One region of the Comamonas sp. 4034 genome, then DNA from elsewhere that is predicted to be linked to it. Evidence: predicted binding sites of a transcription regulator. Region 1 holds the regulator's gene; the other holds the start of a gene.
The links. Region 1 encodes NrdR, which represses ribonucleotide reductase genes. Its sites were predicted from a motif close to CACNANATNTNGTG; they were not measured.
Positions count from the first base shown of each region.

Region 2: ABIE32_RS14760 (ribonucleoside-diphosphate reductase subunit alpha) is a predicted target of NrdR. The motif match lies at 3,464-3,477, and genes of this name have one in related genera.

Region 1 covers NZ_JBNDIT010000006.1:189,225-196,551, forward strand. Annotated here, with positions in the region: gene ABIE32_RS08935 (DUF748 domain-containing protein) at 1-648, opposite strand, end outside; gene ABIE32_RS08940 (transglycosylase SLT domain-containing protein) at 1,835-2,785, shown strand; ZMP/ZTP riboswitch at 2,904-3,069, shown strand; gene glyA (serine hydroxymethyltransferase) at 3,127-4,371, shown strand; gene nrdR (transcriptional regulator NrdR) at 4,392-4,880, shown strand; gene aroC (chorismate synthase) at 4,982-6,085, opposite strand; gene ABIE32_RS08960 (CoA transferase) at 6,270-7,327, opposite strand, start outside.
Region 2 covers NZ_JBNDIT010000013.1:77,800-85,126, reverse strand. Annotated here, with positions in the region: gene ABIE32_RS14765 (ribonucleotide-diphosphate reductase subunit beta) at 1-343, opposite strand, end outside; gene ABIE32_RS14760 (ribonucleoside-diphosphate reductase subunit alpha) at 463-3,369, opposite strand; gene ampD (1,6-anhydro-N-acetylmuramyl-L-alanine amidase AmpD) at 3,815-4,414, opposite strand; gene ABIE32_RS14750 (sigma-54-dependent transcriptional regulator) at 4,411-5,943, opposite strand; gene ABIE32_RS14745 (ATP-binding protein) at 5,940-7,327, opposite strand, start outside.

The DNA of each region.
Region 1 (7,327 bases):
GGCAAACTGGCTGCCATTGAGACCAAAGGAGAGCTGCGGCACCACCTTGATCTCACGCTTGGATTCCAGGTTGCTGACGAACGGAATGCCCAGGTGCAGACTGCTCAGGTCATGGGTCTGGCCCACGGTGTCATCGCGGAACAGCACCTGCCCGTCCTTGAGCTCGATGTTGTAGAGCGCAAAGTGCGCGGTCTTGCCATCATCGGGGGGCGGATTCGGGTCCTTCAGCCTGGCAACGATGTCGTCAAAGTCGAACTTGCCGGGCGCTGTCTGCACCACGCGCACCACGGGCTTGTCGATCTGGATGGCATCGAGCACGGGAGCCAGACGGAAGACCGACTGGATATCGGCATCGACATACACGCGGTCCACAGCGAACTGGGGTTCGCTGCCTGGCGCGGGCCCCGCAACCTGCAAGTCGCGCACCGTCAGCTCCAGAGACCAGGGTTTGAATTCCACCGCACCGATATGCACCGCGCGGCCCAGCTTTTCGGAGGCGATCTTTTCGCCTTGGGTGCGCAGCAGCCACGGCAAGGCCAGCCATGACAGCGCCCACAGCGCCAGAAGCGCCACCACACACCACGCGAGGCGGCGCAGCCAGCGCAGGCCTGCGCCCGTTTTCTTTTGGGATTTTTGTTGTTCGCTCACGGCGAAAGTCCTCAATCAGGGTCGACACCCGCATTGTGCCCAAAGAACCATCTAAATAGATAGCAGCACAGCGAACCAACGCCAGCGCGAGCCACCTTTTCACAATCGTTCAAAGCATCAGGGCCCATCCTCGCCTCTCCCAGGAGAAAGCTATTCGCTCCTCTATATATAGAGGGACGGACAAATACCTTGGGAAAGACCAGCCCTCCCGCCATGCGCCACAAGGCTCCCGCGGGCTCCCAGATTCCCACCGGACCGCTACCAACCATTTACCACTGTTACATCAGAGGCACTCCCATCGCATCTTCTGCCCATTTTTTGTCGATGAACAGCGTCGCATAAGCCGTTTTTTGGACAGATGGCAGCCGTCCACCACCCCGCAAGCCCGCCTTGATGCGTTCAAACTTTTAATTTACCCTGGTAAAATAACCTATAGACCCGAGAAGGCAACAGGTTATTGGGCATTTTTACCCATGATTTATAGCAAATCTGCGCTTACCAAACATGGTTTGCAATCGCCGTGGAAGGCACTGCAAGGGCCACTCGCCAGTTACAGGCTGCTCACGAAACCTCAACCCGGTGCCGCCAGGCAACCGCGCCTCTTTTCCAACATCAACTCCGGAATACATCGGCGGGCAGGCCGTGCAGACTTTGGCCTTCACGCACTCATAACTTCATAGCATCCAAGCAAGAAACTTTATATGGAATATCGAAGTTTCAAATGATTGCTTATGCCAATGAAAAATAACCAATCTTATGGTTTATGGCTATGACCCGCCAAAAGCTGCACACAACGATTGCGGCCACAGGTGCGGGTTTTTACTAGGCTGTGGAGACCCAATCCACCCTGCCCTACCGTGCACATGGGTCCGCTGCGGCGGGTCGCTATACACGTTTTTTTACTACTTTTTTGTCTTAATTTTGAATTCTATAGTGTTGACTGTTTATTAAGCGAGCTTCTAGAATTCGTCCCATTGCATTTTTTGCTGAATTTTTAGTCACACCCACTTGGTGTTTTGATCGTAGCCCCTGACACGCAAGCAGCGTGCATGAAACGACAAGGGCCGCCTGCAAAGCAGCGGGCAGCCTGATTGGTGCCACACAGGACGGTGTTGCGCCACCTGCCAGTCTTCAACCCCACCACGGCGGTGATCGGGACGGCAGGACAGAGAAAGGAATCATTGGTATGACGGCTTCCGCGAAAGTGGCTGCCGGTGCGCGCTCTTTGGGCAGCACCTTAGCCCATGGCATTGTGGCCATGGCCCACAACAGTTTGGCATTGGTTGGTTTGTTGGTGGCGTTCTGTGCGCTCACCCTGTTTTCGCGCGCAGATCTGCGCAATGCAGGGGAAGACTACCTGCGCACCTGGCTGCAGGCACGCCAGGAAAGCGCAGCCGATGCCGTGGCCGACAGCACCGGCAGCACGGATGCCAGCATCATTGCCGCGGTGGACCGCGCTACGGCCACCAACCCACAGCAACTGCCCAAGAACCAGGCAGCCGTGGCCTACTGGCTGGCCAAAAAGTACCGCGTGGCGCCCGAGCCACTGGCAGTGCTGGTCTCCGAAGCCTTTCAGGTCGGCAAGGAAACCAAGCTCGACCCGACCCTGATCCTGGCCATCATGGCTGTGGAATCGAGCTTCAACCCCTTCGCGCAAAGCTCGGTGGGTGCCCAGGGCCTGATGCAGGTGATGACCAAGATCCACACCGACAAGTACGAACACTTTGGCGGCCACTTTGCCGCATTCGACCCGGTGACCAACCTGCGCGTGGGTGTGAAGGTGCTGCAGGAATGCATCCAGCGCGCCGGCTCCCTTGAAGGCGGTCTGAAATACTATGTGGGCGCTGCCAACCTGCCCGACGACGGCGGCTACGCTGCCAAGGTGATGGCCGAGCACTTCCGCATCAAGCAGGTGGCCAATGGCCGCAGCAACCCTGCAGAGCCCGCAGCCAAGCCATCGTTGTCTGCCAAGGCCAGCGCACCGGCCGTCACCATGCCTGCAGTGCAAAACAAGGCCCCAGTGCCCGCAGCACCAGCAGACAGCGCTACTGCAACTGTAGCATTGGTGGACAAGGCTGGCGCCGCTACGGCACAGCCTGCCAAGACCGAGTCCACGACCGTGGCCATGGGCTCCTGATGGCCGGTGCGGCCACTGGACAGCTCTGGATATGAAACGGGCACCCTGCGGGGTGCTTTTTCTTTGCCCGGGCATTTAGTCCAGTAGAAGTTACAGTCTGCCAAGCCTCGGCTACACTAGCCGGGTACGCGACTGGCGATAGACATCTGAGCAACCAGATTGTTGACGTGGAACGCAGGCCTGCCCTGCAGCAACCACCGGGGAGCGTACCGTGCGAGGGACTACGGTGCCACGATCACCGCCTGTGTCTTGCCACGTGTTAGCCGTGCGCCTGGGCAGCCCTTGCTTTCTATCGCCAGCTTCTGGCGGGCAGGGGGTTACTTCTGACTCAACCGACCGTCATGTACCACCGTAACATTCTTGTCGAACAGACCGACGCCGAACTCTTTGCGGCCATCCAGGCCGAAAACCAGCGCCAGGAACAGCACATCGAGCTGATCGCCAGCGAAAACTATGCATCGCCCGCCGTGATGTGGGCCCAGGGCACCCAGCTGACCAACAAGTACGCAGAAGGCTATCCCGGCAAGCGCTACTACGGCGGCTGCGAGTATGTGGACATTGCCGAGAAGCTGGCCATCGACCGCGTCAAGGAACTGTTTGGCGCAGAAGCCGCCAACGTGCAGCCCCATTGCGGCGCCTCGGCCAATGAAGCCGTGTTCCTCGCCTTCCTCAAGCCCGGCGATACCATCATGGGCATGAGCCTGGCCGAAGGCGGCCACTTGACGCACGGCATGCCGCTCAATATTTCGGGCAAGTGGTTCAACGTGGTCTCCTATGGCCTCAATGAGAAGGAAGAGCTGGACTACGACGCCATGGAGAAGAAGGCGCACGAGACCAAGCCCAAGCTGATCATTGCCGGTGCTTCGGCCTACTCGCTGTCCATCGACTTCGCCCGCTTTGCCAAGGTGGCCAAGGACGTGGGCGCCATCTTCATGGTGGACATGGCCCACTACGCCGGCCTGATTGCCGCTGGCGAATACCCCAACCCCGTGCCCCACGCCGATGTGGTGACCACCACCACCCACAAGAGCCTGCGCGGCCCCCGTGGCGGTGTGATCCTGATGAAGGCCGAGCACGAAAAGGCCATCAACAGCGCCGTGTTCCCCGGCCTGCAGGGCGGCCCGCTGATGCACGTGATCGCAGCCAAGGCCGTGGCCTTCAAGGAAGCGCTGCAGCCCGAGTTCAAGCAGTACGCCCAGCAGGTCAAGACCAATGCCCGCATCGTGGCTGAAACGCTGACCCAGCGTGGCCTGCGCATCGTCTCCGGCGGCACGCAAAGCCATGTGATGCTGGTCGATCTGCGCGCCAAGGGCATTACCGGCAAGGAAGCAGAAGCCGTGCTGGGCGCAGCCCACATGACGATCAACAAGAACTCCATCCCCAACGACCCTGAAAAGCCGATGGTGACCAGCGGCGTGCGCATCGGCACCCCCGCGATGACGACCCGTGGCTTCAAGGACGAGGAAGCGCGCCTCACGGCCAACCTGATCGCCGACGTGCTGGACAACCCGCGCGATGAAGCCAACATCGCCGCCGTGCGCGCCAAGGTGAACGAGCTGACCGCCCGCTTCCCTGTGTATCGCTGATTGACACACCGCCAGCGCCTATGAAATGCCCCTTCTGCAACCATCCCGACACCCAGGTGGTCGAAACCCGTGTGGCAGAAGACGGCGGCTTCATCCGGCGCAGGCGCCAGTGTGGCAACTGCGAGAAGCGCTTTACCACCTATGAGCGGCCGGAAGTGAGCTTCCCCGCCATCGTCAAGAAGGATGGCCGCCGCATCGACTATGACCGCAGCAAGCTGCGCGGCTCGTTCAGCCTGGCGCTGCGCAAGCGCCCGGTCAGCATCGACAAGGTGGACATGGCGCTCGAACATGTGGAAGACAAGCTGCGCAGCCTGGGCGCCCGCGAGGTGCAGACCCATCTGATCGGCGAGCTGGTGATGACCGAGCTGCAAAAGCTCGACAAGGTGGCCTACATCCGCTATGCCAGCGTCTACCGCAGCTTCGAGGATATCGACCAGTTCAAGTCCATCGTCGATGAGGTGACCAAGCCGGCTGCGGGCAAGAAGGACACGGGCAGGAAAAAGCCCTGAGCCCCCTGCTTTCAACCCTCCAACAAAAAAGCGAACCCTCGGGTTCACTTTTTTTCATAGCAGCAGGCGTACAGCTGACGGGCTTCTAAGGCTCTTTTCCATCAAACCTCAGGGGCCTGCGCGGCAATCGGCCCAAAGCCCACCACCACATCGGCATTCTGCGCGCGGTGGCGCAGGGCATGGTCCATCAGCACCATGGCCAGCAAGGCCTCGGCAATGGGTGCAGCGCGGATGCCCACGCAGGGGTCATGGCGGCCCTTGGTGATGACTTCGGTGCTGTTGCCGTCGACATCGATCGACTCGCGCGGGCTGATGATCGAGCTGGTGGGCTTGATTGCGATGCGGATCTCGATGTCCTGCCCGGTGCTGATGCCACCCAGAATGCCGCCCGCGTTGTTGCTGCGAAAACCCTGGGGGCTGAGCGAATCACCATGGGTGGTGCCGCGCTGGGCCACGCTGTCAAAGCCCGCGCCAATCTCCACGGCCTTGACGGCATTGAGGCCCATCATGGCGTAGGCGATGTCCGCATCGAGCTTGTCGTACAGCGGCTCGCCCAGGCCCACGGGCACGCCGCTGGCGTTGACGCGAATCAACGCGCCGCAGGAATCGCCCGATTTGCGCAGCGCATCCATGTATTCCTCGTAGCGCGTCACATCGGCCACGGGGGCAAAGAACGGGTTGTCAGGCACATGCTCCCAGCTCTCGAACGGCAGGGCCACCTCGCCCACCTGCAGCATGCAGGCACGGAACTCGGTGCCAAACTTCTCCCTGAGCCACTTCTTGGCCACAGCGCCTGCCGCCACCGTGGGCGCGGTCAGGCGCGCAGACGAGCGGCCGCCGCCACGCGGATCGCGGATACCGTACTTGTGCCAGTAGGCATAGTCAGCATGGCCAGGGCGAAAGCTCTGCGCAATATTGGAGTAATCCTTGCTGCGCTGGTCGGTGTTGCGGATCAGCAGCGAGATCGGCGTGCCGGTGGTCTTGCCTTCGTAGACGCCCGAGAGAATCTCGACCTGGTCTGGCTCGTTGCGCTGCGTCACGTACTTGCTGGTACCGGGGCGGCGACGGTCCAGATCGTGCTGGATGTCTGCTTCGCACAGCGCCATGCCCGGGGGGCAGCCATCAATCACACAGCCAATGGCCGGGCCGTGGGATTCGCCGAAGTTGGTGACAGTGAATAAGGTGCCGAAGGTATTGCCGCTCATAGCCCGCCATTATGCGGGCGAAAGCAACGGCCACCAGAGAGACCGGGCAAGCCGCCAACGCAACTTGCCTGCATGCAGCACCATCTACGCCCTCCAAACGCAGGTTTTTTGCATGAAATGAGCCTTTCTCGCCCTGCCAATGCGCAGCAGTGCATCAAAAACCATAGCAATCACTGCACACAGATCAAGACCACTGCGGCGCAGCAGTGCCCGGCGGCATGGACGGGTAGCGCCACGGCATGGCCACACCACCCAGCACGCCGCTGTGGCGTACCGCAGTCAGTGCGCCGAAACCGCTGGTCAGCGTTTCGAGGTAAGGCGCTACTCGGGCTGCAGGCACTCCCTCGGCCGTATCGCCAAGCCCTTGCGGCAGCACAGGCCGCTGCCCCAGTTCCCGGAGCCACTGGGCCGTGCGCGCCAGCGATACCTGCACATGCCAGCTCCCCCCTTGCGTGGCCTGGCGGTACAGCGCGGTCTGGATGCCGAAGGCCAGCCAGAAGCCTGCGGCGTAATCCAGAATCTGCATCGGCAGCGCACGCAGGCCGCCACTGCCAACACTGGCGTTGCCACCTGCAATGCCCTCAAAAGCCTGGCCTTCCGCCCAGTTGATGCCGCTGGCCGTCTGCACCAGCGAATCGAACCCGCGCCGGTCTGCCCACGGCCCGCTGCGCCCATAGGCCGACAGGCTGGCGTACACAATGCCGGGGCGCAACTGCACCGCCTGTTGCGGGCCAAAGCCCAACGCATCCAGGCTGCCGGGATGGTAGCCCTGCAGCAGCACGTGTGCGCCGTCCAGCAGGCTGGCAAACTGGGCCTTGCCGGCGGCGGACTTCAAATCGAGCAAGGCCGAGCGCTTGCCCCTGCTCAGATCAGCAATGGCACCGATGTTGGGCAGGCCCGGGCCGTTGATCATCAGTACATCGGCGCCATGCGCAGCCAGCGTTCGCGCGGCTACCGGGCCTGAGAGGATGCGCGTCAGGTCCAGCACCCGAATGCCCGAAAGAAGCCCTGCACTCTGCAGCGCAGGCCAGGCACGCGGCGACGCTGGCTGCCCGGCATCCAACTGCGTGATCTGCACCAGCGGCTGCGCGGCCACCGCAGCGCTTTGCGGGTGGGCTGCCCATTCCTGCGGGGTGCGGGCAGCCGCCACTACCAAACCGCGCTCGGCCGCTTGCGTTTCAAAATCAATAGCATCCCACGCATTCAATGCCTGCGCTACGGCCTGTTTTGACGTCGAGGCCC
Region 2 (7,327 bases), on a different contig from region 1:
GGAACTGGCGGCATTCGGGGGCGGTGATGTGGCGGTAGGTGCCCAGCACGATATTGTTGGCCGCCAGCGAGTCGGCGGTGACAAAGAAGCCCAGGTTGCGCTTGACGATGCGGCGCTCGTCTTCCGTCAGGCCGTCGGGCGACTTCCACAGCGCGATGTCGCGCGTCATGTTCACTTCCTGCGGCATCCAGTGGTTGGCGCAGGTGGCGAGGTACTTTTCCCAAGCCCATTTGTACTTGAACGGAACGAGCTGGTTCACGTCGGTCTTGGCGTTGATGATGCGCTTGTCGGCGGCATTGACACGCTTGTGGGTACTGGCAGTACCGCTGCCTGCCTGGGGCATGGCTGCGGTGGCTTGCGATTCTTCTTCAAAACTCAGCATTTAGTTCTCTCCATCTGCGTTGCTGGCTGACGCACGGGCCACGGATTATTGGGATGGCGCGTGCGTGGATGGCTAAAGGTTTACTGGCAGGCTTCGCAGCCGGGGTCGTCAATCGCGCAGAACTTGACGTCGGTGGCCGGGGCCTGCGAACGGGCCGCTGCGGCAGCGGCATCCAGTGCGCTCACGGTGGCAGCGGGCGCGGCGCCCGCGCTGGGCACTGCATTGAGCACACGACTTTGCACGGTGGACTTTTCGACTTGTGTGGCGCTGGTGGTGCGCAGGTAGTAGGTGGTCTTGAGGCCACGTACCCAGGCAAGCTTGTAGGTGTCGTCCAGTTTCTTGCCGGATGCGCCTGCAATATAGATATTGAGGCTCTGGGCCTGGTCGATCCATTTCTGGCGGCGCGACGCGGCTTCCACCAGCCAGACGGGCTCGACTTCGAATGCGGTAGCGTACAGAGCCTTGAGCTCGTGCGGAACGCGATCGATCGGGCGCAGTGATCCATCAAAGTGTTTCAGGTCCATCACCATCACTTCGTCCCACAGGCCCAAGCGCTTGAGGTCACGCACCAGGTACTGGTTGATGACGGTGAATTCACCCGACAGGTTGGATTTGACGGACAGGTTGCCGAAGGATGGCTCGATCGATGCGTCGACGCCGACGATGTTCGAGATGGTCGCCGTGGGCGCGATGGCAACGCAGTTGGAGTTGCGCATGCCGTCCTTGGCAATTTTCTTACGCAGGGCTTCCCAGTCCAGGCGTGCGCTGCGGTCCACCTGTACATAGTCTGCATTGCCACGGGTCTGGGCCAGCATGTCCAGCGTATCGGGCGGCAGGATGCCCTGGCTCCAGAGCGAGCCCTGGTAACTGGAGTACACGCCGCGCTCCTTGGCCAGCTCGGTCGACGCCCAGTAGGCGTAGTAGCACACGGCTTCCATCGATTCGTCGGCAAATTGCACGGCGGCATCACTGGCATAGGGAATGTGCAACTGGTACAGGCTGTCCTGGAAAGCCATGATGCCAAGGCCGACCGGGCGGTGGCGCATGTTGGAGTCACGCGCCTTGTCCACGGCGTAGTAGTTGATGTCGATGACGTTGTCGAGCATGCGCATGGCGGTATTGACCGTCTTTTTCAGCTTGTCCTGGTCCAGCTGCTTGCCGCCGTTGCCATCGTCCTTGATATGGCGGGCCAGGTTGACCGAGCCCAGATTGCAGACAGCGGTTTCGGTGTCACTGGTATTGAGCGTGATCTCGGTGCACAGATTGGAGGAGTGCACCACGCCGGCGTGCTGCTGGGGTGAGCGCACGTTGCAGGCATCCTTGAAGGTGATCCAGGGATGGCCGGTTTCGAACAGCATCGACAGCATCTTGCGCCACAGGTCGACGGCAGGCAGGGTTTTGGAGAGTGCAATTTCTCCGGTGGCTGCCTTGGCTTCGTAGGCGGTGTAGGCCTTCTCGAATGCGGCGCCGAACAGGTCATGCAGATCCAGCACATCGGATGGCGAGAACAGGGTCCAACTGCCTTTTTCCATCACACGCTTCATGAACAGGTCGGGAATCCAGTTGGCCGTGTTCATGTCATGGGTGCGGCGGCGGTCATCGCCGGTGTTCTTGCGCAACTCCAGGAATTCTTCGATGTCCAGGTGCCAGGTTTCCAGGTAGGTGCAGACCGCGCCCTTGCGCTTGCCGCCCTGGTTCACGGCCACGGCCGTGTCATTGACCACCTTGAGGAAAGGCACCACGCCCTGCGATTCGCCATTGGTGCCCTTGATGCGGGCACCCAGGGCGCGTACGCGCGTCCAGTCGTTGCCCAGGCCGCCAGCAAACTTGGACAGCAGTGCGTTCTCACGGATGGCGTCATAGATGCCACCCAGATCGTCGGGGACCGTGGTCAGGTAGCAGGAGGAGAGCTGCGAGCGTTGCGTGCCGCTGTTGAACAGCGTAGGCGTGGAAGACATGAAGTCGAACGACGACAGCAGTTCATAGAACTCGATTGCGCGCGCATTGCGGTCCTTCTCGTTGAGCGCCAGGCCCATGGCCACGCGCATGAAGAAGGCCTGGGGCAGCTCGATGCGCTGCTTTTTGACGTGCAGGAAATACCGGTCATACAGCGTCTGCAGGCCCAGGTAGTCGAACTGCTGGTCACGCTCGGCGTTCAGGGCCGAGGCGAGGCGCGGCAGGTCGAAATTCAGCATGTCGGGGTTGAGCAGGTCGTGCTCTACGCCCTTGGCGATGTAGCCTGGGAAGTAGGCAGCATAGGCCGCGCCCATGTCGGAGGCTGCCACGTCCTGGCCCAGGATTTCGCGCGTGATGGTGTGCAGCAGCAGCCGAGCGGTCACAAAGGTGTAGTCAGGCTCTTTTTCGATCAGGGTGCGGGCGGCCAGGATGGAGGCTTTGAAAACCTCGTCCATGTTCATGCCATCGTACAGATTGCGCAGGGTCTCGCTGAGCACCGGCGCAGGGTCCACATCCTGGCCCAGGCCCTGACAGGCAGCGGTGATGCGGTCGTGCAGCTTTTTCACATCCAGCACCACGCGCTGGCCCTTGTCCAGCACGTGCAGCTCGGGTTGGGCGGGCGCGTGCTCGGCGTGCAACTGTGCGCGTTCCTGGTTGCGGCGCTCGCGGTACAGCACATAGGCGCGCGCCACTTCATGGTTGCCGCTGCGCATCAGGCCCAGTTCCACCTGGTCTTGCACATCCTCAATATGGAAGGTACCGCCGCCAGGGCGTGAGCGCATCAGGGCGCGAACCACAGTGTGAGTGAGGTTCTCCACGACTTCGCGCACGCTGGCTGATGCGGAGCCCTGGGTGCCATGCACCGCCAAAAAGGCTTTCATCATGGCGGTGGTGATCTTTGGCGGCTCGAAAGGAACGACGGCACCGTTCCGTCGAATGATCTGGTAGTCGGGAAGAACGGTGAAACCGTCAATCGTGCGCTTGCTGGAGTCCTGTTGTGTCAGTTCGGCGGAAAGCGAGTCGGCGTTCATGTTGTCCTCTCTGAAACTCTTGAAAAAACCGGTAGAAAATCGAAAAAAGCGACGTCAGCAGGAAGCCGCAGGAAAGGGCTGGGAATACTCTGGACACTACATATAGTGTCTGGCGGCCTGCTGAACACTACCTATAGTGTACTTCGCAATATATGGAAATGAGTCGTGACAAATTGTGATAAAGCTGTCTGCGTTGCATCGCAGCATGCGCGGCAATGCGCACCGATGCATGTTTTCGGTGTGCGAGCGCAGTGCTGGTGCGTGCTTGCAGGGAAAAGCGGGCCTCACATCGGGCAATGCATGGCCTGCATGCGATTGAAAAAAATGTTGGCCGCGAGTGGCAACGACAGACGGCGTGTGGCGTCCATGCCAAGCGTGCAGTTATGCACGCGTTCCTGATGGGGCGGGTGCCGCCAAGGGCTTTGAAAATGCAGAAGGAGCGTAGCTAGACGGTACCTGGCGGAAACATGGCCCGGGGCCAGTTCAGCATCTGTTGCAACTGAGGCCAGACGAAGCCGCTGCCCGGATCCTGCTTGCGTCCCGGGGCCACATGTTCATGCCCCGCAATCTGACGGATTGGGTATTCATTTTCGACATGCTGGCAGACTTGAGCCAGTGCCGCATATTGCGCTGCCTCGAAAGGCAGGCCCTCCAGGCCCTCCAGCTCAATGCCGATGGAGTAGTCGTTGCAGCGCTCACGCCCCTGCCAACTGGACGCACCTGCATGCCAGGCACGGTCATTGCAGCTTACAAACTGCCAGACGGTGCCAACTCGGGTGATAAAGAAGTGCGAAGACACCTTCAGCCCGCGGATGTCTTGAAAATAAGGATGTGCGTCCCAGTCCAGCTGGTTCACAAAAAGGCGCTGTACGTCTCCGGTGCCATAGATGCCGGGGGGCAGGCTGATCGAATGCAGTACCAGCAGGTCAATGTCCGTGGCTGCAGGCCGAGGGCCGAAATTGGGTGACGGACAGTGGGTGGCCATTTGTAGCCATCCGGCATCCCAGGCTACTGGCAATTGCGATGCGCGTGGGGCGGGCGTCACTGGTGAGGAACTCCGTCATGCGTATCTGCAATGTGCAGCCGCTCCATCCGGTAGCGGATTTGCCGCAGGCTGATGCCCAGGCGCGCTGCCGCCGCTGTGCGGTTGAAGCCGAATTCGCGCAGTGCCCGCACCAGTATGTCTCGCTCCAGCTCGTCCATCCAGGTTTGCAGATCCTGGGGCAGGTCTTGGTCGCAAGGGTAGGTATTGCCAGGGATGGGCGGCGCAGTTGCTGCGCCGACGGCCAAAGGCAGAGAGGCCGGTGTTGCGGAGGGTTCTGGCAACCGGAATGCCGCTTGCGCAGCGGGTGGCGGTGCTACATTGGCCAGGTCCGGCTGCCAGGTTTTTGCTGGCTGGTCTATTTTCAGCAGTGATCCGTCGCTCAAGGCGACCGAGCGCAGCAACAGGTTCTCCAGCTCGCGCACATTGCCAGCCAGCGGGTAGGCCGCAATGGTGGCGAGGGCCTCTTCCGTCAGCTGGTAGGCGGGCTGGCCGTGGTCTTGCGCAATGCGCTGCAGCAACACGGTGCACAACTGAGGCAGGTCCTCACGCCGCTCGCGCAGAGGCGGAATCACGATCTCGATGACATTGAGTCGGTAGTACAAGTCCTGGCGAAAGCGCCCTTGCGCCACATCGGCCGCCAGGTCACGGTGCGTGGCGCTGACGATGCGGACATCGACAGCTTCTTCCTGCTGACCACCGAGGGGGCGGATTTTTCGCTCCTGAATCGCCCGCAGCAATTTGGCTTGCATGGCCAGCGGCAGTTCGCCGATCTCGTCAAGAAACAGGGTGCCGCCATGCGCGGCCTGGAAAAAACCTTCCCGGTCCTGGGCTGCGCCGGTGTAGGAGCCCTTCTTGGCGCCAAAGAATTCGGCTTCCAGCAGCGCTTCCGGAATGGCGCCGCAATTGACTGCCACCATCGGGCCCGCAGCGCGCTGGCTGTGGGAGTGCAGGGCCTGGGCGACCAGTTCCTTTCCAGTACCAGATTCGCCGCGCACCAGAATGGGCGCCATGCTGCTGGCCACCTTGGCGATGCGCTCACGCACCTGCTGCATGGCTGGTGACTGGCCCACCAGCTCCTTGGCCGGAGCTGTTGCCGCTGCTGGGGATCGGGCACTGCTGTCGCCTGCCGGTGCTTGTTGCACGGGAGAGGGACTGGGCAGGCCCTGGCGCGCGGATGCGACAACCTGGCGGAATTGTTTGAGATCGACCGGTTTGGTGAGGTAGTCGAAGGCGCCTTCCCGCAAGGCGGCGATGGCATTTTCGGCTGAGCCATAGGCGGTTATGACGATGGCGCGCTCACTGCGCCCCTGGCTGCGCAGCGTCTGCAGCAGCTCCATGCCCAGGCCATCGGGCAGTCGCATGTCGGTGATCAGGATATCGAACTGCTGCTGCTGCAATTGGGACTGCGCTTCCTGCACCGAGCCAGCCGTATGCACGCGGTAGCCCTCACGCAGCAGCGTCAGTTCATACAGTGTGCGCAGGTCGGGCTCATCGTCCACGACCAGAACGGAGGTATTTTCAAAACTCATATCGGCAGCAGGCGCTCAAGAGATGGTTGTGCAACGGAGTTGGCAGCCCTGCGGAACTGCACGATGAAAGCATTCCCATCGCGTATATCCGAGTGACGGGCGCTTTGTCTTTCATAGCGGATCATAGCGCCGTGGCGGGTGCACAGCTCCCGGCAGATGTACAGACCAAGTCCGCTCGAGCGGCTCTCCGATGAGAAAAAGGGCTCGAACAAGTGCTTCTCGATGGTCGGCTCGATGGGCTGACCGTCGCTCCACACCACCATGGTGGCCGTGCCGGCCAGGGTGCTGGAGGTGGTTACCTGCAAGGCATCGGCATGGTCGCTGCGATAGCGTTGCGCATTGTTGAGCAGGTTGTACAGCAGTTGGCGCAGATGCCCCGTGTCAAATGCCACCAGACTGCCCTCCGCATGCAGGGACAGCGCCACCTGGTGCGCGGCTGGCGCGAGCGCCATCCAGTCATTGCAGATTTCGTAGACTGTGTCGTCCAGCAGTACGGCTTCGCCTTCTCCGGGCTGTATCTGGTTATGCACCCGAGCGATGTCCAGAATGTCTTCCGCAATCCTTCCAAGGCGTTGGGCGTTCTGTTCGACCATATAGGTGAGGCGCTTGAGGTTGGGGTCGGTCAGGTCTTCGTCCAGCAACGCATTGGCCTGGGTGATGGCTGCGAGCGGGTTGCGGATTTCGTGTGCCACGGCAGCCGACATACGCCCCATGGCAGCCAGTTTTTCGGTGCGCAGGCGCGCTTCCATTTCACGCAGGTCATGGAGGAAAACGAGGCACAACGGGTCATTGTCCGCGCTGTCGATGGTGCCCAATCCCGGTAGCGGGTGGGTCAGCCAGGTTCGGACGTGCAGGCCGACGGGGGTGGAGCCTGGCGCGATCAAGGCCTGATCGCTGGAGATGGCTTCGCCATTGCGAAAGGTGTCGTTGATCTGGTGCACCACGCCTTGCCATGCCGGCAGTTGCCCCAGCTGCTGCAATTGCACGGGAGTGGTGAGCTGCTGCAGCAGTGCCATGGCAGCGGGGTTGGCGCTGTGCACCTGAAGCTGCTGGTCCACCACCAGAACGCCGTCTGGTAGGTTCTGCAGGATCAGTGCATTGACCTGCTCCTGCTGATTGGCTGCAGCTGCGGCGCGCAGACCCTGCCGCGTCTCGCGCTCCACACGTGCCGCCAGCAGGCGGACCAGGATACCCACCAGGAAGTAGGCCGCACCCGCCAGGCCCGCTTGCACCGTATTCTGCGTAACTTCGAGATCCAGCACCGATGCTGTTGCCGTGAGGGTCTCCATCAGCAGAAAAATCGTGATGTAGGCGCAGGTGCCCAGAACCACCAGCCAGCCGCCCAGCGTGCCGGCAAACAAAACGGTCAGCCCGAACAGCGGTG